Regions from separate parts of the Arthrobacter sp. zg.Y820 genome, predicted to be linked through region 2. Evidence: riboswitches for the same ligand, from Rfam matches in the RefSeq annotation. Region 2 holds a riboswitch; the other holds the start of a gene.

Region 1 (11,545 bases), on a different contig from region 2:
TGGGATTGAGCATCAGATAGCGCAGCAGCTTGAACTCGGTGGGGGAGAGGTCAACGGTGACGCCGCCGCGGCGCACCTCGTGGGCGTCGTCGTCGAGCTCGAGGTCATCCACGCGGAGGACGGCGTCGTCGTCGTCCATCGGCTGGGTGCGCCGCAGCACGGCGCGGATTCGGGCCACCACTTCGTCGAGGCTGAACGGCTTGGTGACGTAGTCGTCGCCGCCCACGGTCAGGCCGGTGACCTTGTCCTCTGTGTCGTCGCGCGCGGTCAGGAAGACCACCGGGAAGTGCTGGCCGGCCGCGCGCAGCCGCCGGGTCAGGGTGAATCCGTCCATGTCCGGCAGCATCACGTCCAGGACAGCGAGGTCCGGGGTGTGGGCGTCGACGGCGGCCAGGGCCTCGCGGCCGTTGGCTGCGGCGACGACGTCGAAGCCGGCGAAGCGTAGCGAGGTGGACAGCAGTTCGCGAATATTGGGCTCATCATCCACTACGAGGAGACGAGCTTCAGGTCCGGATGATTTATTCACTTCCCCAGTTTCTTACATTTAGCTGTGCGTTGTCTGTAGGGACGCACGATGGATACTGAAAGTGTCCAGTGAACCGGTCCGGTTTGCCGGTTTGCGGAACCGTCGGGCGCAGGAGCGGCGCGTTTCGTGTCCTGCCTTCCGGCACGACTGCGAAACACCCAGGTATAGGGATTGCTGCCGGCGAGCAGCACATCGTCCTCGCGGGCCCCGGCGTCCACCCACTGGCAGTACCAGGACGGCAAGAGAACCCGCGGCAGATGGATCACCGAGGCTACAACCAGCATCAGCACCAGCGCTCCCGCCAGGAGGAGGGTGTCGCTGACGAATTGAGGTGCCCCCAGCACGGTGAATATGGTTCCCGTCATGCCGATCGCAATCAGCAGCCCGCCATAAAACATGGTGAAGCCGAAGTAGGAGTGGTTACCCAGTTCGTAGGGCTGCTGCTGCGGGGCCCACCGGCGCCAGATGCCCCGGTAGGCAGCGATACCAGGGACCAGCATGGCTGCCGCCAACGCATAAATTCCCAGCCAGACCAAAATCTCACTTGCCATTGAGAATCTCAGAACTCCTTTACAGCGTCGCTGGGCATCCTGCGCTGCGGATCTCCGCGCAGGAGCCCCACGATACTGCCGACTCCAGTGCCGGGATGGTGCCGCGCCGGAGGAATTGAAGCTGCGTCCGGAGCGCTAGACGGGCTTTTCGATATCCGAGGCGTCCAGGATGGAATAGGCGTAGCCCTGTTCCGCGAGGAACCGCTGGCGCTTCGCCGCGAAGTCCTGGTCCAGGGTGTCCCGGGCCACGACGGTGTAGAAGTGGGCTGACTTGCCGTCGGCCTTGGGCCGCAGCAGCCGCCCGAGCCGCTGGGCCTCTTCCTGCCGGGAGCCGAAGGAGCCGGAGACCTGCACCGCCACCGAGGCCTCGGGCAGGTCGATGGAGAAGTTCGCGACCTTGGACACCACCAGCGTGTTCAGGCGCCCCTCACGGAATTCGTTGAACAGCCGCTGGCGTTCCTTGACCGGGGTGTCGCCCTTGATCACCGGGGCGTCCAGCCGTTCGGCCAGCTCGTCCAGCTGGTCCAGGTACTGGCCGATCACCAGCGTCTGCTCCCCGGCGTGCCGGCGCACCAACTGTTCGACGACGGCGGACTTGGTCTCGGAGGTGGAGCACAGCCGGTACTTGTCGCCGTCCTCGGCCATGGCGTAGGCCACCCGCTCGTCCCGGGGCAGGTCCACCCGGACCTCGACGCACTCGGCCGGCGCGATGTAACCCTGTGCCTCGATGTCCTTCCACGGTGCGTCGTAGCGCTTGGGACCGATCAGCGAAAAGACCTCGCCCTCGCGGCCGTCCTCCCGCACCAGGGTGGCGGTCAGGCCGAGCCGGCGGCGCGCCTGCAGATCTGCGGTCATCCGGAAGATCGGCGCGGGCAGCAGGTGCACCTCGTCGTAGATGATCAGGCCCCAGTCGTTCGCATCCAGCAGTTCCATGTGCGGATACAGCCCGCCGCGCTTGAGCGTCAGCACCTGGTAGGTGGCGATGGTGACCGGACGGACTTCCTTGACCGCGCCGGAGTACTCGCCGATTTCGTCCTCGGTCAGGGAGGTGCGCTTGAGCAGCTCATCCTTCCACTGCCGGGCGGAAACGGTGTTGGTGACCAGGATCAGGGTGGTCGTGCAGCTGGTGGCCATGGCGGCGGCACCGACCAGGGTCTTGCCCGCACCGCAGGGCAGGACGACGACGCCGGAACCGCCGGCCCAGAAGTTCTCAGTGGCCAGCTTCTGATAAGGGCGCAGCGCCCACCCGTCCTCGTTAAGCAGGATGGGATGCGGAGCGCCGTCCACGTAGCCCGCCAGATCCTCAGCCGGCCAGCCCAGCTTGAGCAGCAGCTGCTTGAGCTGGCCCCGCATCGAGGACTGCACCACCACGGTTTCGCCGTCGATCCGCGGGCCCAGCAGCGGCTGGATCTTCTTGGCGTGCAGGACTTCCTCCAGCACCGGATAGTCGGTGGTGCGCAGCACCAGGCCGTGCAGCGGATCCTTTTCCAGGCGCAGCCGCCCGTACCGGGACATCGTTTCCTCGATGTCCACCAGCAGCGAGTGCGGCACCGGGAAACGGGAGTAGCTCAGCAGCGTGTTCAGAACCTGCTCGGCGTCGAGCCCTGCGGCCCGGGCGTTCCACAATCCCAGCGGGGTCAGCCGGTAGCTGTGGATATGTTCCGGGGCGCGCTCCAGCTCGGCAAAGGCCGCGATGGCATGCCGGGCCTCGGTCGCCTGGGGATGGTCCACTTCCAGCAGAATGGTTTTGTCACTCTGGACAATCAACGGTCCGTCAGCCATGCGCCGGGGTATCCTCCACTATTTCCACATCCATGATTCGGTGCACCGACACCACTCTCTCTACGTCCCGGCGGGGGTCAAAGACCCGCACCCGGCCGTCGGTGACTGATAAAGGAACAAAGATTTCCTGCCGCTGATTCCCCTGGCCGTCCACCACGCCCATCCGGACCGAGCTTCGGGTCCGGATGGCCTCGCGCAGGATCTCCAGGCCGACGAGCGGCTCGCTTTCACTGCGGCCGGCCACCGGCGGCCCCTCGCCGCGGAGGGCTGCCAGCTGGTTCGCGACGTCGTCGTCGGTCAGTTCCCAGGGGTTGAGCCGGGTTTTCGACGTCGGTGCCACAGTCACCGGGGGATGCGCGTGGGACCCGGCCACCGGCCGGGCACGCCCCTCCAGCGCCGGTGCATAGCCGAGCTCGCGCAGGGTGTAGGAGAGTTCCTGGGCGCTGGCGACCGACCCGACGACGGTGGCCGACAGCCGCACCAGGCCCAGGGAAGCAGTGCGCGGGTCTGCAAGCAGCCCGGTGAGGCCGTCTTCATCGTCGCTGCGCAGGTAGGACGCCGCGGCGCCCACCCGCAGGCGTCCGTAGCGGGAAGCAGTGTCCTCCACCAGATACTTCAGCGGCTGGGGAACCTCCGTGGCGGAATGCCGGCGCAGGAAATCCAAGATTCCGGCGGCGTCCTGCCCGGCGTCCAGAGCCCTGCGGATGGAATCAGCTGAGAACCGGTAGATCGCGGCCGGCCCCTGGCCCTCGGCGTCGGAGATGGACGCCAACCGGCGCGCGACGCCGGGTTCCAGATAGCCGGGGGCCACCGCAGTCAGGTCCGCCTGCAGCAGGAACGCGTTCAGCGGTTCCGGAAGAGCATCGCGCAGACGCTCCAGCGCGCCGTCCCAGTCACTGCGGGCCACCGCGGCCCCCAGATCGGTCAGGGCCCCGGAACCCAGCAGACCCAGCTGGGCTGCTTCCTTTAGGATTCCCGGCACCAAACGCGCGAACCGCCGCTGAAGCCGCGGCTGGTGCCAGGTCAGGGCGCTGACCAGTGCCTCGGCGTCGAGGGCACCGGTAGTGCCTTCCTCACGGACGTCGTCGTCGGCCAGCTGGGCGAGCATTTCCAGGGCCCGCTGCCGCACCAGGGGAGCGTCCGGCCGGGACGCCTCAGCGGCCAGGGCATTGATCGCTCCGCCGCCGGGGAGCGGGCTGCCGACCAGCGAGGGGGCACGATCTGCATCCAGCCAGGCTGAGACCAGTTGCTTCCACTGGTCCTGCCGGTCCGAGGTCAGCCAGCTGCCTTCCGTGGCGCACCACCGCGACGTCGTGACATCCAGGGACAGCAGCCCGGCCAGGGCGGCAAGTTCGAGCAGCCATGCGGTGGCGGGGGCGTCGATGCGAAGGGCCTCCGAAACGCGGCGCACTTCCCGCACCCCGACGCCGCCTGAACGGAGGGTGCCGACGGGGGTGGACTTCGCGACCGCCACGAGCTCAGTGACCAGGCGGAGGGTTTCCGCCACTGCGCCGAAGGCGGCGTTGTCACGGACGTTGTCCGCGACCCGGCGGGTCACCGGAGCCGGTGGTTGGAGCTTGAAATCGGAGACGATGACATGGCCGCGGGACGCCTGCCCCACCGGACGGGGAAGTTCGACGTGCAGTGCATCCAAGGGAACCAGCAGGCCGCGGGCCATTAGCCACTCCACCGGGGTGGGAGAGGGGTTGTCCAGCACGGCACGGCCCATGGCGGCCTTTTTCGGGATGGCGCCGACGGGGGAGTACTTGAAGCGCCGCAGCAGGTCCAGGGTCTGAGCCGGGGCGTCGGCCATCAGCGTTGCCCAGCCGGCCGGGTCCGACACCAGATGGTGCAGGGAGTGTGCAGCGGTGATGGGGGTGTCGGCCCGCTCCATCGCGATGCCGCTCCGGCGCAGTCCCTCCACGATTCCGACCAGACGCTGGCCGAATTCCGGATGCTGCACTGCCAGGGTGGAATACGGGCGGCCCAGGCCCGCCGGATACGCGCCCAGCGCTTCGCCGAGGACCGCGACGGGCAGATAGAACCGGCGGCCGGCGTCGGCCTTGGGTGCGCCGGGATGGGGTGTGGCACGGCGCAGCAGTGCCAGGGCATGCAGGTGATTCAGGATGGAATCCAGCGACTTGATGGTCGAACCGGCGATGGCGCTTTTCAGCCATGAAGCGGTGGTGCTGAGGTGGGAGTCCTCGTTGGTGGTCAGGTCGACGGCCTCGAGAACCTGCAGCTCCGGAGACGTCAGTTTTTCCAGCGCCCGCTGGACACTGATCCGGGTGGAGGCACGGGCGGCGAGGGCCTGAAAATCGGGAACCGGGGGCAGGATCAGATCCGGTCTGGCCGCAAGCAATTCACGCAGCTGGTCATCGCTGCGTGCAGCTAGATCTTCGGCTAAAGCTCGGATCGCGGACATCGTCTCCACGTTACCCGACGCGGCAGCAAAATGGACGGATCAGCCGCGTCGCCTGCGGCGGATTCCATCAATTACCAGGCCTGCCATTAGGAGGAATGCGACGGGGAGGCCGTAAAAGGCGCCAGCGGCGAAGCCCGGCCAGACGCTCTCTCCGCGCAGTCCCGAGAGCAGGACGGCACAGAGGCAGAGCAATCCCGCCACCGCGATCAGGGCCGCCGCTCCGGTCAGGATCCGGCGCCACCGCGGCCCTTCCGGTGCAGTTCGGTGCGGTGCCCGTCCGGGGGAAGGTGTGCTGGTGTCCATGGCGCTTAACGCTAACAGCGGAAATGAGCCGGTCCAAAGGCCCGGCACCGGGAACGAATACCCGGGCGGGATATTCTAAAGGAAACAGACTTCCCCGTAGTATCTCTCCCGTAGTATCTGGAAGAACAGCATCTGGACGAACCCAGTACCTCTGGGAGTACCGGGCCGTGGACTCCGGCACACGGCTGGCACTGCGGGTTGCGGAACACTGCGGCAGTTTCTGCTGCCGCACTCATTAGCTAAGAACGAGGTAACCGAAGTGCCCATCGGCAAGGTCAAGTGGTTCGACACTGGTAAAGGTTTTGGGTTCCTGGCCACGGACGAGGGACAGGAAGTTTTCCTTCATGCCTCGGCCCTTCCGCCCGGTGTGACCGAGGTGAAGCCGGGTACCCGAATGGAGTTCGGCGTAGCCGACGGCCGCCGGGGACCGCAGGCGCTTTCGGCCCGCATCCTGGAGGCCCCGCCGTCGGTGGCTCGGGCCACGCGCAAGAGCGCCGACGACATGGCTGTTATTACTGAAGACCTTATTAAACTGTTGGATGCAGTCTCGAACGGCCTGCGCAAGGGCCGTTACCCCGACAAGAAGCATGCCACCAAGGTTGCGGCCGTTCTGCGCGCCGTTGCCGATGATCTGGACGTATAAGGCGGAGCCGCTGCATGACCATGAGCGCAACATCATCCTCTGAAGCTGTTACTGAGCAAACCTCCCGGAATGAACCAGCCTCCTCGGCTGAGCAGGCTGAATCAGCTCCGGCGAAGGCACCCAGGCGCGCTGTGCGCCGTCCGTCCAAACCTGATGCCCTGCTGGCCGCTGCAGTCGAGACGGCCCGGGCCGGGCTCCTGGAAGTGGTTCCGGCTGAGCAGATCGGCACCTACGCGGGGGCCTTCCCCGACGCCGAACGCCTGGTCACGCACCGTTTCGAGGCGCTGCGTCCGGGGTACAACGGCTGGCAGTGGTACGCCACGGTAGCGCGCGTGCCGCGCGGCAAGGTGGCCACGGTCTGCGAAGTCGGGCTGTTGCCGTCGGAAAACGCGGTCCTGGCCCCGGAATGGGTGCCGTGGTCGGACCGGCTGCGCCCGGAAGACGTCGCGGCGGAGGAAGCTGCCCAGGCGCAGGAGCGCGCCGCTGCGCTCGCTGAAGCCGGGGACAATCATTCCGGGAACGACGGCGCACCGGACAATCATTCCGGGAATGACGACACGAATGACGACGGCGGTGCGGAACCCCCTGCCGGCCGCGACAAGGCAGGAACCCGGGAGGACTACTAGTCCAGTGGGTCCGGGGGCAGGCGTCATCCACAATTCCTTAGGCCGGTGGTGAACGGTGTTCCGTTCGCTTCGGCTCTTTAACTACCGCATCTGGTTTCTGGGCGCCTTGGTGTCGAACATCGGCACCTGGATGCAGCGGACCGCCCAGGACTGGCTGGTTTACGACATCCTCACGGAGCAGGATGCGGCCGCCATGGGCATCGTCATGGCGCTGCAGCTCGGCCCGCAGCTGTTGCTGGCACCGTGGGCCGGGCTGATCGCCGACACCTACAACCGGCGAAAGGTACTGCTCTTCACCCAGGTGGCCATGGCCGCACTGGGCCTGGGGCTGGGGGTGCTGGTGCTCTCCGGGGCCGCCCAGCTGTGGCATGTCTACGCCTTTGCCCTGGCACTGGGCGTGGTCTCGGCAGTGGATGCACCGGCACGGCAGAGTTTCGTCTCGGAAGTCGTCGAAGAAACTGACCTGCCCAACGCCGTCGCACTGAACAGCGCCTCCTTTAACGGTGCACGCATGGTTGGTCCGGCTGTGGCCGGCCTGCTCACGGTCGCCGTGGGGCCGGGCTGGGTCTTCCTCATCAATACCCTGACCTTTGCGGCGATGGTCCTGGCGCTGCTCAAGATGCGCAGCAGCGAACTGCGGGTCCTGCCCAAGTCGCCTCCGGGGAAGGGCCGCATCAGGGCTGGGCTGCGGTATGTCCGCTACCGCCCCGACCTGATGATGGTGCTGCTGGCCATTTTCATTGTCGGCACCTTCGGACTGAACTTCGCGGTCTACATCGCGGCCATGGCCCGCACCGAGTTTGGGCAGGACGCCGGAGTCTTCGGGCTGCTGAACTCAGTGATGGCCATCGGATCCGTGTCCGGGGCGCTGCTCTCGGCACGGAGGGACAAACCCCGGCTGCGGTTTATCTTCGGAGCGGCCGGAGCGTTCGGGCTGGCCTGCCTGCTTGCCGCCGCAGCTCCCACGCTGCTGTGGTTTGCGCTCTCCCTGATTCCGGTGGGTCTTTTTGCCCTGACGCTGATGACCAGTGCCAACGCCTATGTCCAGACAACCACCGAACCGGTGATGCGCGGACGAGTCATGGCGCTGTACTTCGCCATCTTCATGGGCGGCACGCCCCTCGGTGCCCCGCTGGTGGGCTGGGTGTCCAACAGCTTTGGCCCGCGCTGGAGCTTGGGGGTCGCTGCGGCTTCGGGCCTGATCGCGGCGCTGCTGGGCTTTATTTGGGCCTGGCGGTCACATCACTTGCGCATTTCCTATGACCGCACGCGGCCCCGCCGGCTGCATCTGACCACTCGTGAAACGGATCCTGACCCGGACACGGTGTAGTTGACACGGTGCAGTGTCCTGCCCTGCTGAACCGCGGTGCCGGTTCGGGCAAGCAAAAGGCCGGCCGCGGAAGCGGCCGGCCTTTCATCTGGGCCGGAAGTTCTTGGGCCTGGAGTTCTTAGGCCGGGATGTCTTTGAGCTACGAATTCTCGATCACGAAGTCAATGCACTTCAGCAGTGCGCTGACGTCATCCGGTTCGATGGCCACGAAGGTGGCGATGCGCAGCTGATTGCGGCCGAGCTTGCGGTACGGTTCCACGTCCACGATGCCGTTGGCGCGCAGCGTCTTGGCGATGGCTGCGGCATCTATGCTGTCGTCAAAATCGATGGTGGCGATGACGTTCGACCGGTCCTCGGGGCGGGCCACGAACGGTGTGGCCACAGGTGAGGCCTGCGCCCAGGAGTAGATCCTGCCCGCCGAATCGGCGGTGCGGTCGGTGGCGAACTTCAGGCCGCCGTTCGCGTTCAGCCATTCAATCTGTGCGTTGAGGGTCACCAGCGTGGACAACGACGGCGTGTTGTACGTCTGGTTCAGCCGTGAGTTGTCGATGGCTGTCTGCAGGTTCAGGAAGTCCGGGATCCAGCGGTCCGTGGAATTGATCCGTGCGGCCCGTTCCAGCGCCGCGGGGGAGAACATGCCCAGCCACAGACCGCCGTCGGAGGCAAAGTTCTTTTGCGGCGCAAAGTAGTAGACGTCGGATTCGGCCAGGTCCACGTGCAGGCCGCCCGCGGCAGAGGTGGCATCGATCAGGACCAGGGAGCCGTCGTCGGCCCCCTGCACGCGATGCACCGGGGCGGCGACACCGGTGGAGGTCTCGTTCTGGGGCCAGGCGTACACATCCACGCCCGCTTCGGCCACCGGCTCGGGCCGCGTACCGGGCTCTGCCTTAATGATGGAGGAGCCGGCCAGGAAGGGCGCCTTGTTGGTGGCGGCTGCGAATTTGGACCCGAACTCGCCAAAGGACAGGTGCTGGGCCTTGTTTTCCACCAGGCCGAAGGATGCAACGTCCCAGAATGCCGTGGACCCGCCGACACCGAGAACTACTTCATACCCGTTCGGGGCGCCAAACAGGCCGGAGAGTCCTTCACGGATGCTGCTGACGAGGTTCCGCACGGGAGCCTGCCGGTGCGAGGTGCCCAGCAGGTTGGCACCGGCGCGGGACAGGGCCTCAATTTGCTCCGGACGCACCTTCGAGGGGCCGGCACCGAACCGCCCGTCCAGGGGAAGGAGTTCAGCGGGAATCTTGAGTGCGGCGGTTTCGCCCATGGGTATCGCTCCAAGCGGTAGGCAGGGTGCTCTGATGTGCTTTTCCATTCTGCCCCACCGCCCCGGCTCCCAGCCATTCGTTACCGCCGGCAGCGGGAGTGCGGCGACTCGCGGAATTATCTGCACTCTGTACAAATAAGCTAACGTAAGGGGCAATAATGACCACGGGCGGGGGCGTCCGCCGTTGTTCTCCTGAACCTTTCGCACGAGTAATCTTCCGCACGAGTAATAGGAGCGGCCTGCCATGACGGACCTCATCGACACTACCGAGATGTATCTGCGCACCATCCTGGAGCTCGAGGAAGAGAACATTGTCGCTCTCCGGGCGCGGATCGCCGAACGGCTGCGGCATTCCGGCCCGACGGTGTCCCAGACCATCGGCCGCATGGAACGGGACGGGCTCGTGGTGGTCTCGGGAAACCGGCACCTGGAGCTCACCGAGCTGGGCCGCCGGCGTGCCACCGAGGTGATGCGCAAGCACCGGCTGGCCGAACGGCTGCTGTCGGACGTGATTGGCCTGGACTGGGCCTACGTCCATGACGAAGCCTGCCGCTGGGAGCATGTCATGAGCGAGCGGGTTGAGCGCCGCCTCTATGAGCTCCTGGGCCGCCCCAGCGAGTCGCCGTACGGCAACCCGATTCCCGGGCTCGAACAGATCGGCGGCGTGCCTGCTGAACTCTTTCACCACGGAGTCACCAACCTCGTGGCGGCCGTGGCTGCCGCCGATCCCGGAACCAAGCTGAAGCTGGTCCGCTTGGCGGAGCCGGTGCAGGTGGAGCCGGAACTGCTGACCCAGCTGGACGAGGCCGGATTGCGCCCCGGCGCCGAGCTGACGGCGGAGGTCGTGGCGGGTTACATCTCCGTGCGCGTTCCCGGCATCGAAGGTGCCCTGGAACTGCCTCCAGAGGTGGCCGCGCACGTCTTTGTGTCCACAGCAGGATAACGGAATGGTCTCTTTTGTCGGGCTTCCCCTATAGTGACTAACTGACGTTGAAATAACACCGTTATCCGGGCCTTACGCCGAACCCTGCCACTGGCCCGGAATTGCATACCGTTCAGGCAGGGGCGGAGGACCCATCAACTGGCAGCCACAGCTGCCTTGGGGTGAAGCCTCCAGCATCAGCACACCGCCGCGTACGCCGCGGCCTGTGGTGAGTGGGGGCCGAGTATTCTCTACTCGAATCCGACAGCTAACTTCGCAGGCATATGAGAGAGGTATACCTTGTCGAAGCATGCTGCCCCGGGCAGGCGCCGCGCGTCCGCTCCGGTTACGGCCCCGCGCCCACGGAACGGCCAACCATCGGGCCGCCGCCGGGCCGAAACAAAACCCAGCTCCTTCGGTGGTGCAGCCCAGAAAGTTGCCATCACCGCCGCGACGTCGGGCCTGATCCTTACCGTCGCCCTCCCCACTACCGCAGCGGTCCCTGAGCCGGTCGAAGAGATGCAGACCGCAGCCGTTGAGGAAGCAGTGGTGGTTTCCGCTGACCCCAATGCAACAGTTGAGTTCGAACGCGCCGCGCTGACCAGCAAGTCCGATCCGGATGCGAAGCTGCGCCAGGTCGTCGTGGCTGCGGGCAGTGAAGTTGCCGCGGGCGCCGCCAAGGGGACCCTGGCCACACCGCTGGCCTCGGATCTGGTTCAGACCTCAGGGTTCGGCTACCGGGTCAGCCCCATCACCGGCAGCGCCGGCGAACTGCACCGCGGCCAGGACTTCGCCGCGGCCTGCGGCACCGATGTTACGGCCGCTGCCTCCGGAACGGTGACCTTTGCCGGCTGGCACGGCGGCGGCGGCGGAAACCGCGTCGTCGTGGACCACGGCAACGGCGTGGAGACCACCTACAACCACATGTCCAACCTTGCGGTTGGCGTTGGCGCCACGGTGGAGCGCGGAGACCTGGTGGGTGCCAGCGGCACCACGGGCGCGTCCACCGGCTGCCACCTGCACTTTGAGGTCATGGTTAACGGCGACGTAGTGGACCCGTTGGGCTGGCTGTAACCGCAGGTAAACCATTCCGTGACCGGAACGTGACATTGGTCAAATGTTGTTGTACGCTCTTCCTCGTGCCCGATCGGCCAAAGATCGGGCACTCTC
Region 2 (12,606 bases):
ACCGACACTGTGGAGGCGAAGTTCACCGCCGGCCGCGTAAAGGCCAGGCGTGAGCGCCGGCTGGGCGCGATCGTGCTGTCCTCCACACCGGTCCGCCCGTCAGCCGCCGAGGGCCGGGCCGCAGTGGCCCGCGCGCTGGCCCGGGAGGGGCTGGGGGTCATCGGATTCTCGCCGGCCGCTGACGCGCTGCGGCGCCGGTTGGCCCTGCTGCACCGCGAGCTGGGCGCGCCCTGGCCGGATGTTTCGGAGCCGGCCTTGCTGGCCCGGCTCGATGCCTGGCTGGCTCCGGAGCTGCAGGCGCTGGCCGCCGGGGCATCCGTAAACGCCATCGACCTGACCGACCCGCTGCGCCGGCTGCTTCCCTGGCCGGAAGCGTCGCGACTGGGAGAGCTGGCACCGGAACGCCTGCAGGTGCCCAGCGGCTCCCATGTGCGGATCAGCTATCCGGCCGCGGACGACGACGGCGGCCGGCCGGTGGTTGCGGTCAAGCTGCAGGAGTGCTTTGGCTGGGCGGATACCCCGCGGCTGGTCCAGGGACGGGTGCCGGTGCTGTTTCACCTGCTCTCCCCGGCGCGGGCGCCGCTCGCCGTGACCGATGATCTGGCCTCCTTCTGGTCCGGCCCCTATGTGCAGGTCCGGGCCCAGATGCGGGGCAAATATCCCAAGCATCCGTGGCCCGAGGATCCGTGGTCGGCGAAGGCTACGGCCAAGACCAAGGCGCGGATGTAACCGGTGCGGCACTTTCTCCATAGTTTCTTTTCTGTTCCCTCCGGCCGGGGCCACCGGATTCCCGCCGTCCGGGTTGCCGTGGGCCTGTTTATTCCGCTGCTGGTGCTCATCCTGCTGGGCCGGACCGACCTGACCCTGTGCGCCATCTTCGGCTCACTGACCGGCGTGTTCGGCCGCACCGAACCGCACTGGCGCCGGCTGCGGCACCAGGCGCAGTCCGGCGTGCTGATGTGCCTGACCGTCGTGGCGGGCGTGTCCATGTCGATCGCGGGACGCAGCGACTGGGAAATGGTTGCCGCCGCCACACTGGTGGCCGGCGGAATATCCGTTGCGGCCGACCGACTTCGGGTGCGTCCCGCGGGCCCGTTTACCTATATCTTCGCGTTCACTGCAACCGCCGCAGCACCGTTTGCCGGCTCGATCGGGGAAGCGGCGCTGGCCGTGGCCGGCAGTGCCCTGACCGCGGTGCTGCTCGGTGTCGCCGGCCGGCTTCATGCCCGGACGCACACGCCCCGGACGCACCTGCCCCGGCTTGAGCGGCAATCAGCCCCGGCCCCGGATTGGGCCGGCATCTTGGTGCACTCGGGACGGTATGTGGCCGCGGTAGCTGCGGCGGGTTCCTTGGCCCTGGTCCTCGGTCCCGGGCACAGCTACTGGGCGATGCTCGCCGCCTGTGCGCCGATTGCCGCAGCGGATGCGGCCGATGCCCCGGCCCGGGCCGGACACTTCATCCTCGGGACCTATGCCGGGGTGTTGCTGTCGGCCCTGCTGCTGCAGCCGGACTGGTCGCCCGTGCAGTTGGCGATTCTCCTGGCACTCCTGCAGCTCGGCGGTGAGATCTACGTGATCCGGCACTACGGCCTTGCCATGGTGTTCCTGACTCCGGTGGCCCTGCTGATGACGGGATTCGTCTCCACGCAGCCGGCGTGGGACCTGACCGTTGACCGGGCGGTGGAAACCACCATCGGAGCACTGGTTGCCGTCGTCGTGATCGCGCTGACCACCGGGAACGGTGCGAAGTGGATGACCCGAATGCGGCTGGCGGCAACCCGTTAGCTGAGCAACCATGTCTCTCGAGCAACCAAGTCTCTCGAGCAACCCGGTTCCCGGATGCCCGATCGTTGATTTGGCCCGCAGCGGGCCGAACCGGGTTCCGCAGCCGGGTGTTTCGATGGGACCGCGGCTAGACTTCCGGGATGACGGAGCCTCCCCGGATCCTAGTCGTGGAAGATGACCGCAGCCTGGCAGGCATGCTGGCGGAGCTCCTGAAGTCGGAGGGCTACCAGGTGACCCTGGCCTTTGACGGGCAGCGCGCCCTCCACGAGGGTCTGACACATTCCTTCGATGTCCTGCTGCTGGACCGAGGATTGCCCGGCGTTGAAGGCCTGGACGTCCTGACCCGGCTGCGCAGCCGCGGCGTGCTCACACCGGCACTGGTGCTTTCGGCGCTGGGAAATCCCGCCGACCGGGTGGAAGGGCTGGACCGGGGCGCCGAAGACTATCTCGCCAAACCCTTTGACGTCGATGAGCTGCTGGCGCGCCTGCGCGCGCTGCGGCGCAGGAGCGCGGCGCTGACCCCCGTCCTGCCGGTGCCTGGGGGAGTCCTGGACACCACCGGCCGCACCGTCACGACCGACACGGGCGAGGTGGTGGTGCTTTCGGACCGGGAGGGTGCACTGCTGGAGCACCTGGCCCGGCGCCCGGGACAGGTCTTTCCCCGCGTTGACCTCCTGGATGCTGTCTTTCCGGACGCGGATGACGACGGCGTCGTGGATACGTATGTGCATTATCTTCGGCGCAAGTTGGGCAAGGGAATCGTGCTGACCGTGCGCGGCATCGGTTACCGGCTCGGTGCCCGGACATGAAGCGGAGATGACGCGGACATGAGGTGGCCGTGAAAGGCGACCGGGCCGGTCGGGTCAGTCGGGCCGGCCAGACCAGCCGGGCCAGCCGGGAGCAAAGTGAATTAAGCCGGGCGTCCCTGCGTCTCGCCGTGCAGTTCACTGCGCTGGTCGTGGTGCTGCTGGGCCTGGCCGGCACCCTGGTCTACGGATTGGTGGCCACCCAGACGCGCGAGGCGGCGGAGCAGACCCTGGCATCAGCGGTGGAGTTTGATTCGCCCCGGGAGGCGCCGCTGGACGTGTTCCTCGCCGTGTACGACGACGGTCGGCTGGCCGTGTCCCGCAACATGCCCTCCGGGCTTCCGGACACGCAGTCGCTGGCCCAAGTGGCCGCTACCGGCCTGGATCGCAGGGACACGGTTGCGGCAGGGAGCCGCACCTATGAGGTCCTGACGGTCGAGCGCCGCGGAGACGTTGTCCAGGCTGCCGTTGACACACATGATGCCACCGAACAGCTGCGCCGCCTGGCCCTGGCACTGGCGGTTTCCGTCGCGGCGGCGGGCCTTGCGGCCGGAGCCGTCTCAGCGCTGGCTGCGCGAGCGGCGATGCGTCCAATGGCCGAGGCACTGGCCCTGCAGCGCCGGTTTGTCGCTGATGCCAGCCATGAACTGCGCACACCGCTGACGCTGCTGAGCACACGGACACAGTTGCTTCGGCGGCGGCTGGCGGCTGACCCGGCCGGCTCGGCGCCTGCCCCGGAGGCTCTGCAGGCAGCGGACGACGTCGTCGCCGACACCAAGGTGCTGACAGGCATCCTCGAAGACCTGCTGATGGCGGCAGATCCGCGGCAGTCCGGTCCGGCGGAACCCGTCAACCTGGTTGCACTGGCCCGGTCCGCCGTCGGCTCCCTGGAGCCGGAGGCGCGGAGGCGGAACCTGACGCTGGAGTTCGATGCGCCGGCCCCGGAAGTGACAGTCCTTGGCGGGCAGTTCGCCCTGCAGCGAGTCTTTACGGCGCTGGGGGCCAACGCTTTGGACTACGGCCGATCAGTCGTGCGGTTTTCGGTTCGGAGCGACAGCGGGGAGGCTGTGATTCGGGTGTCCGACGACGGCCCCGGTTTTCCGCCCGGCTTCAGCCGGCATGCCTTTGAGCGGTTTGCATCGGCGCGGAGCCGGGACCGGCAGGGAGCCGGCGATGATTCCGAAGGCTCAAAGGGCGGGGACGGCTCCTCAGCGCAGCCGCGGCACTATGGGCTCGGGCTGGCACTGGTTGCGGAGATTTCCGCCCGATACGGCGGCAGCGTCCGTGCTTTGCCGGCCGGCGCCGGTGAACGTGCCGGTAACGAAGCAGATTCCGGCGGCGTCGTGGAAGTCCGGCTGCCGCTCGATAACAGCATCCGCGGGCGGCGGACCAGGTGGGGGAGGCTGCGCGGACTGCGGGAGCGGAACTAAGAATCCTCGAAGAATCTGATCCGAGAATGGAAGCGTCAGCAAACCACTTTCGGAGGTGAAGATTACGATGGTTTTCCGGGACAAGACCACGGTTCTCCGGGACAAGGCCAGAGGGCCACTTGGGTGGATACTCGGCGTCGTCGGCGGTCTGGCGCTGCTGGTCGGCTCCTTTTTTGCCGGCGTGGCCACCGCGGATACCTCAGGGGACCAGGAACAGGCCTCGGTTACCGAGCAGGAAGTCCAGCGGGAGCAGGACACGGACAAACAGGGCGCCGAGGACCAGGACGCCGAGGACCGAAGCGCTGAGGACCAGGACACCCGGTCCGAGAGCCGTCCGCGACTCGACGACGAGGACGCAGACGCAGACGCCAACGCAGAGGCCGACGGCGAAGCCGAAACCGAAGCCGATACCGATGGGGACGGGCGCCCCCATAAGCATCACCACAGAGGCGACGACGGGATTCCGGGCGACGGAGACGAGCCTGGGAACGGTCCTGCCGAAGACGGAGACAAAATCCGAGGCGATGGCGACGGTCCTGCTGACGACGGCGACGGCCCCGCCGGCGATGATGCTTCCGGCAAGGAGCCGAAAACTCAGGACGACGCTGAAACTCAGGACAACACTGAGCAGGACGCCCCGACCACCTAAGGCAGTCCGACACGGGACACCGGAAACGGAACGTCCGGACGGAACGTCCGGACAGAACGTCTGGACAGAACACCCGGACACGCAAAAACACCCGGCCAAAGGGCCGGGTGTTTTTGGTGGAGCTGCCGGAGGACGAGCCGTTCACTTCCCGCCCTCCGGCGGGATTGCTACTGCGAAATTACGCTACGCGGTAGTAGACGGCGCCGGAGCCGACGTTAGCGCTCTGCTCAACGGTCTGGTTGCCGTTCCATCCGCTGTGGATGGCCTGTCCGTTGCCGGTGTAGATGGCAATGTGGGCAAAGCCCATGCCGCCGTCGGCGTAGAAGGCGATGTCGCCGGGCTGCGGGTCAGTGACCGGGGTTCCGTAGGCAGCAAGCTGCGCCGGGGACAGGTCGCCAACCGAGTGGCCGGCTGCCCGGAGGGCAACCTCAACCAGGACGGTGCAGTCCTGCATGGCGCCCATCTGGGACTGAGCGGATGCAAGCATGATCTGGTTGGTGCCGGTTACGGCAGCAGGAGTCACGGCGGACGCCTGGGTGCTGATGCTGCTGAAGTCGGCTGCAGCAGGCTCGGCCGCGGGGGCCGGAGCAGCGGCAACAACAGGAGCGGCAACAGGAGCAGCAACAGGAGCTGCGGCGGCGCCACCGGCGTAGGTGATGACATCACCGGGGTAGATGATGGAGTCCAGCGCAAGGCCGTTCTGCGCCAGGATGTCGTTCAGGTTGACGCCGTACGTTGCAGCAATCTTGCTGAGCGTATCGCCGGACTGAACCACGTGAGTGGATCCTGCAGATGCCGGGGCCTCAACGGGAGCGGTTACAGCGGCGGGTGCGGCTACAGGGGCCGGTGCGCTGTAGGACTCGGCTGAGTCGTTGGCGATGACGCCGGCCGAGGCCGGAGCGGCCATGCCGAGCAGCAGAGTGGAGCCTGCGGCCATGACGGTAGCGGCGCTGCCGATGGTGCGTGCTTTGCCGTTGGTGGCGTTGGCAACTGCGGCCAGGAGCCCGGCGTTGTTGGCACGGTGGCGTCCACGAGTGTTATTGAAAGACAATGAGTTACCTCTCCCGATACCTGCGAGGTGAGCTGTCGGATGCGGATGGGAGTCACCCGGTCAGCTAAAGAAACCTTCGGCTGACTTAACCCCAAGGATTCAAAGGAACCCGTTTATGGTTCCCCCGCCTCTGCCGAAGTGTTTATATCTGTGGACCTTGACCAGCGGCAGAGCTAGGTAACAAGCCAAGGGAGCCGCTTCAGATAACGGCACGACCACTACGCTACAAGACGATTACGCAAAGGTAACTATTTAGTAACGGAGCTCGCATTTTCACCTGGGTGCCGCCTCTTGGTAATTGCAGCCCGGAGCGGCCTGGACCGGAGGGATCAGGCGGGCGAATCGGTCTGGCGTACGACGTTGGCTGTCGCGAAGTTGCCAAAGCCCTGAACCAGTTCGCCGGGAGCCAGCCTCAGTCCGCGGGCGAGCCCCGTTCCCCTAAGGACAGCACCGCGCTTCTCCGCCGGATTTGAGCGGAAGTCTCCGCCGTCGGCGAGAACCACTGAATCCGCTTCGACGGCACCCATGATCTGTGAGCCGGTGCCAAGCACTGACCGGCCGGTCACCACGGGCCCGTTGGCCAGCCGTGCGCCGTCGCCCACTGCCACGGCATGGGTCCGGCCCGCCTTGAGCTGGACTCCGCCGGGCCCCAGCGTGATTTCGGAGCCCAGGAGGAGCATTCCACCGTGCTCGGCGGTGAGAAAGGTGCCTGGATGGAAAACATTCCGGTGTCCGATAACGCAGGAACTCTGGTCATCCACCTGGATAACCACTCCGGGATACAGCACATTGCCTTCGCCGAGCTGAGCTCTTCGTGAAATCAAGGTCGATGACGGGTCGAGTATCTGCTGGGTAGCGCACAGCTGCAGGACTTCCGCGACGGTGAGGAATCCTAAATCCTGGCGAATGCTGTCGGCATCGGTTCGCTGAGGCGCTGGCATAATTCTTCTCTTCTTTCGTGATCTGGCCGGATCGCAATATATCAACGCGCTGGGAGCACTCTTAGCCTACCGTCCTTGCCCGGGTGCTGCGGCGGCAGAACGCCCGGCGGCGCGGAAGTCGGCCGCTCGGCGGGCAGGTTCGGTGCCGACGGAAACAAAAGGCGTGAAAAGACACGAAAAATCATCCCCGGTGAAATGCAACCTGGTCCCGGCGAATTCATCAGGTGATGCTCCGGGACGGCAGGCGGGCTAGGACCGCAGATAGGCCAGGGCAGCCAGGACCCGACGGTGCCCGTTGTCCAGCGGCGAAAGTCCCAGCTTCGCGAAGATGTTGCCAATATGCTTGCTGACGGCGGTCTCTGAGACTGAAATTGCCTGCGCAATGGCGGCATTGCCGAGCCCCTCGGCCACCAGCCCCAGCACCTCGAATTCCCGCGGGGTCAGCGACCGAATGGGATCCTGGGTGCTGCGTCGGCTGAACAGCTGCGCAATGACCTCCGGGTCCATCACCGTTCCGCCGTCCAGCACCCGCTTTAGGCCGTCCACAAAGTCGCCGACCTTGCCCACACGTTCCTTGAGCAGGTAGCCCACGCCCTGCGCGCCGGAGGCAAGCAACCGCCCGGCGTAGCGGTCCTCCACATAGGCGGAGAGGACGAGCACGGGAAAATTGGGCACCCGGGAGCGGAGTTCCAAGGCCGCACGCAGGCCTTCATTGGTGTACGACGGCGGCATCCGCACGTCCAGCACCGCACCGTCGGCGCTCCCCGGCTCAAAGGCCGCAAGCAGGTCCTCGGCGTTGTCGGCGGAACCGACCACCTCGAATCCTTCGCCCTGCAGCAGCAGTTCCAAGCCCGCCCGCAGAAGGGCGTCGTCTTCGGCTATCAGAAGGCGCATGGCAGTTCTACCCTCACAACAGTGGGCCCTCCGTCGGGGCTGGCCAGGACCAGCTTGCCGCCGAAGGCCGCCGCCCGCCGGGCGATCCCGGCCAGTCCCGTGCCCGAGCGGCCGGCGGCCTCAGCCGACCCTGCGGTCTCAGGCGAACCTGCCCGCGCGCCGCCTCGGCCGTCGTCGTTCACTTGGATCACCAGAATGTCCTCCCGCGGCGATGATTCGGTTTGCAGAACCACGTCAATCCGTGACGCGTCGGCGTGCTTTGCCGCGTTGGTCAGGGCTTCAGCGAGGACAAAGTACGCTGCCGCCTCCACCGCGGCGGGAGCCCGCCGCAGGCCGCTGGTATTCAGGGAACACGGAACCGGTGACCGGCTGGTCAGCGAAGCGGCGGCCCCGCCCAGCCCCAGTTCGTCCAGGACCGGCGGATAAATATCGTGTACTGCCGCCCGCAGGCCGGCCAGGGCTTCGGCGGCGGCATCCTGCGCGCGCCCAAGAAAAGGCATTGCCGCCGCCGGATCCGTTTCGGCAGCCCGCTGTGCCAGCCCGAGCATCATGACGACGCCGACGAGGCGGTTCTGCGCGCCGTCGTGCAGTTCCCGCTCGATGCGCCGCAGTTCCGCCGCGTGGGCGGCGAGGGCATTGGCCCGGGCAGCGGACAGGTCGGAGATGCGCCGGGACAGCTCCGCGAACCGCCGGGGGGACAGAATGCCCAGGGTTGCGTCGCTGATCCGTCGCGCCATCCAGGGCAGCAGCAGCCAGGCGGCGACGGCGTAGCCCAGTCCCAGCAGGATCATCAGGAGGGCGTCGGTCCAACTTGTGACGGCGACTGTCAGCTCCAGCGGCGCTTCCGGCGGAAACAGGGGCCAGAAGGGGGCGGCCACCACGTACAGCACCGCACCAACGGGCAGCGCGAGAGCGAGGGCGGCGGCCGGCACGGCAAACGCGCAGTGGAACAGAAGCCAGGCCACATCACGGCGAGTCTCCGGAGAGCTGAGCAGGGCGGCCAGCTCAGTGAAGGAGTGCCGGCCGGTGAGGCGGCGCCGGTCAAACGGAAGAACCGCGGAAGAGAATCCGGCTGCGCGTCCCTGCGCCCGGGCGGCCACCCGGTTGAGCATTTCCAGGAGGCTCGGAACGGCGTACAGGCCCACGCCCAGGGCGACGAACGGAAGCAACACGATGCCGGCGAGCAGGATGCCCAGCGACGCCAGCCAATACCCGCCCTCGCACACCAGGAACCGCAAATCCCGGGCACGGGTCTCCAGACTGGTTCTGCTCGGGAAGCTCACCCGTTGAATTATGCCCGACGCCGAAACGGCTGTCGGTATAGCCAGCTATACCCCGGATTGGGGTGCTGGCTGTATCGGACCTCGGGTTCGTCCTCCGTAGCGTCGAAGGCAGCACCTGCACCGCGGATCACAACCTCCGTTGAAGACCTCCACCGCCGATAAGAACCGCCGACCAAGGGATGAACCCATGTTTTCCGATGCCGCAGAATTCTCCGGCCCCGCTGCCCTGCAGCTGCAGGGCGTGTCCAAAAGCTACCGTTCCGGCACCGCGGGCGTGCCGGCCCTGCGGGAGGTGTCGCTGGCCGTTCCGGCCGGAACCTTCACCGCGGTCATGGGGCCCTCCGGGTCCGGCAAAAGCACGCTGCTGCAGTGCGCCGCCGGTCTGGACACGCCGGACAGCGGCCGTGTCCTGCTGGGCACCACCGAGATTTCGCGCCTGGGCAGCAAGGCACTGACCCGCTTCCGCCGGGATCATGTCGGCTTCGTGTTCCAGTCCTACAACCTGCTGCCCCAACTGTCAGTGGTCCGGAACGTCACGCTGCCGCTGCTGCTGGCCGGGCGCGGCACCGACTCCGCCTGGCTCGACTACGTTATGGACGCCGTGGGTCTGGCCGGGCTGGGGGAGCGGAAGCCGCAGGAACTCTCCGGCGGGCAGCAGCAGAGGGCGGCGATCGCGCGGGCGCTGATTACCCGCCCGGACGCTGTTTTCGCCGACGAACCCACCGGCGCTTTGGACTCCGGCACGGCACGCCAGGTGCTGGACCTGCTGCGGCACACCGTCTCGGTCCTGGGACAGACGGTTGTCATGGTCACCCATGATCCGGTGGCGGCCGGCTCTGCTGACACAGTCATTTTCCTCGCCGACGGACGCCTCGACGGCAGCATGAGCGGTGCCACCGCCCGCGACGTCACCGAACGCATGGCCTACCTGGGGGAGCGCTGACATGTTTGCTCTTGCCAAAGCATCCATCCGGCACCACCGCGGCGGATTCGCCGGGGTTTTTGTGGCCGTGTTCCTGTGCGCCGGGCTCATCACGGCCATGGGCGTCCTCATCGAAACCGGGCTTCGCGGCGGCACGGCCCCGCAGCGGCTGCAGGGCGCCGACGTCGTAGTGGGCGCCCCGCAGGCGCTGCCGGTGGTGGAGGACATGGACGCCCCCTTCGCCGAACGCGTCCTGCTTCCCTCCGGTGCGGTCGCTGACATACGCGCCGTTCCCGGGGTGGAACGGGCGGTGGGCACCATCGAGCTTCCGCTGGCCACCACGGACGGTACGGCGGTTTCCGCGGCTGCCTGGGAATCGGCTGCCCTGGCACCGTACAGGCTGTCCTCCGGGAAGCCTCCGCAGCAGGCCACCGACGTGGTGGTGGACGGCTCCTTTGAAGCGGTTCCGGGCAGCCGGCTCGTCCTTGCCCACGGCGGCGTTCCAACGGAATACACGGTGTCCGGCATCGCCGCCCCGGAGGCGGGGGATACCGGCTCGGCGTCCCCCGCCGTCTTCTTCAGCTCCGCGGGCGCGGCGGCCCTGTGGCCGCACGGCGAGACGGTGGCGACGGTGGGCGTGATAACCGAGCCCGGCGTCGAGCCGAAACAGCTCGCGGCTGCCATCGAGGCGCAGGTGACGGGCGTCGTGGGCTACATCGGCGACCGGCGCGGTGACGTGGAGAACCTCGGCGGATCGGCTGCCCGGTCCGCGCTGCTGCTGTTCAGCGGCTCGTTGGCCGGGGTGGCCCTGATGACCGCGGTCTTTGTCACCGCGGGCACCCTCTCGCTGTCCGTCCTGGGGCGCCGGCGGGAGTTCGCGATGCTGCGGGCCGTCGGGGCCGGGGCAAACCAGACACTGGGCATCGTGGTCCGTGAAGTCCTGCTGGTTTCCGGCGCCGCTGCCGTCCTGGGTGCGGTTCCCGGCTACTGGCTTGCCGGTTTCCTGGGGGAGCGGTTCACTGCGGCCGACGTCCTTCCGGAATACTTCCAGCTGGCCTTCAGTCCGCTTCCGGCGCTCGCCGCTGTCCTGATCAGCATCGCCGCAGCGGTCGCTGCCTCGCTCGTCGCCGCCCGCGGAACGGTCCGCGCGGCACCCACAACAGCGCTGCGTGAGGCGGTAACGGAGAAATCCTCTCTGGGCCGTGGGCGCGTCATCACCGGCCTGACCCTGCTGGGCGGGGGTTTGTTCGCGTCAGCGGTGCCGGTTGCCGTTCCGGGCGCCGCAGGATTGGCCGCGGCGGCCTCCGGCATCCTGCTCCTGGTGATCGGCGCCGGCGTCCTCGGCCCCTGGCTGGTGACCGGCGCGCTGAAACTGGTGCAACCACTAATGCGCCGCCACGCCTCCGCTTCCCTGGTCCTGGCGGAGGCCGCTGCCAGCGCTTTCCCGCGCCGACTCGCCGCAGGGATCGTTCCCCTGACGCTGGCGATTGCGCTCGGATCGGTGCAGTTCTTTATGCCGGCCACGATTGAAACGGAGGCCAAGCGGCAGTCCGGCGACGGAATGGTGGCCGGGTACCTGGTCAGCGCACCGGGTTCGGGGATCTCCAACGAGCTCGCCGAAACGGTGGCTGCGGTCCCCGGGGTGGGAACCGTCTCACCGGTGGCCCGTTCCGCCATCCTCGCCGAAACCCGGTTCCTGGGAATGGAGGACGGCATGCAGTCCTACGCCGTTCAGGGCCTGACGCCGCAGGATCTGCACGGTGCCCTGGACCTCGATGTGCGGGAGGGGTCCCTGGACCGGCTGGCCGATCCGGGAACCGTAGCCCTGAGCGCGGACCTGGCCCGGGAATCCGGCACGGCGCCGGGCGGGGAGTTTTCCTTCCACTACGGCGACGGAACCAAGGCGACCGCCGTCGTCGTCGCCACCTACGAGCGGGGACTGGGGTTCGGCGACGTCGCGGTGGCCAATGACACGCTGCGCAGCCACATCACCACTGGCCTGAACGACTACTTGCTGGTCACCGCTGAGCCGGGAACGGATCCCGGGGGACTGAACGCCGCGGTCAGCGATCTTGGCCTGACAATCCTGGACCGGGAGGAGCTCGGCGCTGCCGGAGCCGCGGAGCGGAACGCCGAGTCGTGGGTTTCCATTCTGGCGATGCTGGTCCTGCTGGGATATCTGGGCGTGTCAGTGGTCAACACTCTGGTGATGGCAACGGCCCGGCGCCGGCCCGAGATGCTGCTGCTGCGCACCTTAGGGGCCTCGGACGCGCAGCTGCGCCGGATGACCGGGCTGGAATCGGTTGCGGTGGCGGGAATCGCCGTCGTGCTGGGAACGGCGCTCGCAGTGCCGCCGCTGATGGGCATTGCGGTCAGTGTCTCCGGGCAGCCGTTGCCGACCATTCCGCCGCTGGCCTATCTGCTGCTCATTGGCGCAACGGCGGTCCTGGGGACGGGATCCATCGCGGTGGCCACGCGTGCCGCGCTGCGGCCGGAGCGGGCCGGCTGATTTTGGCCGGTACGATCAGGAGCGGTGCCACCGCCGGTACCGTCGAAACCCTGAACCTGGTGCTCGACGACGTCGTCCCGCAGCCACAGACGGCCGTTAGCACGCTCTCCCAGAAAGAATTACGCTGCTCCGGAGCCCGGCAGGCCGCCGGTTTCCGGAGCAGGCCACTGTCATGACCTTCCAAACTTCTCCCGCCGCAGCCACGTCAGCAGCCGCCGCAGCAGCCACCTCCGGGCGGCAGCTGCTGCGCGCGGGCCTGCGCCGCAACCGCCGACGCCTCGTCCTTTCCTCACTGCTGATCATGGGGCACCAAACCTGCGAAGCGCTGGTCCCCGT

Evidence for each region. Region 2 has a riboswitch for cyclic di-AMP ahead of QNN99_RS08435 (C40 family peptidase). Riboswitches for the same ligand answer to the same signal wherever they lie in the genome.
Region 1: another riboswitch for cyclic di-AMP. It lies ahead of QNN99_RS16400 (M23 family metallopeptidase); the one in region 2 lies ahead of QNN99_RS08435 (C40 family peptidase).

The regions. Positions count from the first base shown of each region.
Region 1 covers NZ_JASKLX010000016.1:2,268-13,812, forward strand. Annotated here, with positions in the region: gene QNN99_RS16350 (response regulator transcription factor) at 1-526, opposite strand, end outside; gene QNN99_RS16355 (hypothetical protein) at 523-1,077, opposite strand; gene QNN99_RS16360 (DNA repair helicase XPB) at 1,213-2,859, opposite strand; gene QNN99_RS16365 (helicase-associated domain-containing protein) at 2,852-5,284, opposite strand; gene QNN99_RS16370 (hypothetical protein) at 5,324-5,587, opposite strand; gene QNN99_RS16375 (cold-shock protein) at 5,847-6,230, shown strand; gene QNN99_RS16380 (DUF3027 domain-containing protein) at 6,362-6,856, shown strand; gene QNN99_RS16385 (MFS transporter) at 6,912-8,186, shown strand; gene serC (phosphoserine transaminase) at 8,326-9,453, opposite strand; gene QNN99_RS16395 (iron-dependent transcriptional repressor DtxR) at 9,698-10,396, shown strand; cyclic di-AMP (ydaO/yuaA leader) riboswitch at 10,462-10,673, shown strand; gene QNN99_RS16400 (M23 family metallopeptidase) at 10,676-11,449, shown strand.
Region 2 covers NZ_JASKLX010000008.1:185,229-197,834, reverse strand. Annotated here, with positions in the region: gene hrpB (ATP-dependent helicase HrpB) at 1-729, shown strand, start outside; gene QNN99_RS08455 (FUSC family protein) at 808-1,785, shown strand; gene QNN99_RS08450 (response regulator transcription factor) at 1,926-2,594, shown strand; gene QNN99_RS08445 (sensor histidine kinase) at 2,723-4,021, shown strand; gene QNN99_RS08440 (hypothetical protein) at 4,077-4,670, shown strand; gene QNN99_RS08435 (C40 family peptidase) at 4,849-5,721, opposite strand; cyclic di-AMP (ydaO/yuaA leader) riboswitch at 5,725-5,871, opposite strand; gene QNN99_RS08430 (LbetaH domain-containing protein) at 6,051-6,662, opposite strand; gene QNN99_RS08425 (response regulator) at 6,912-7,556, opposite strand; gene QNN99_RS08420 (sensor histidine kinase) at 7,544-8,839, opposite strand; gene QNN99_RS08415 (ABC transporter ATP-binding protein) at 9,027-9,782, shown strand; gene QNN99_RS08410 (FtsX-like permease family protein) at 9,784-12,270, shown strand; gene QNN99_RS08405 (ABC transporter transmembrane domain-containing protein) at 12,443-12,606, shown strand, end outside.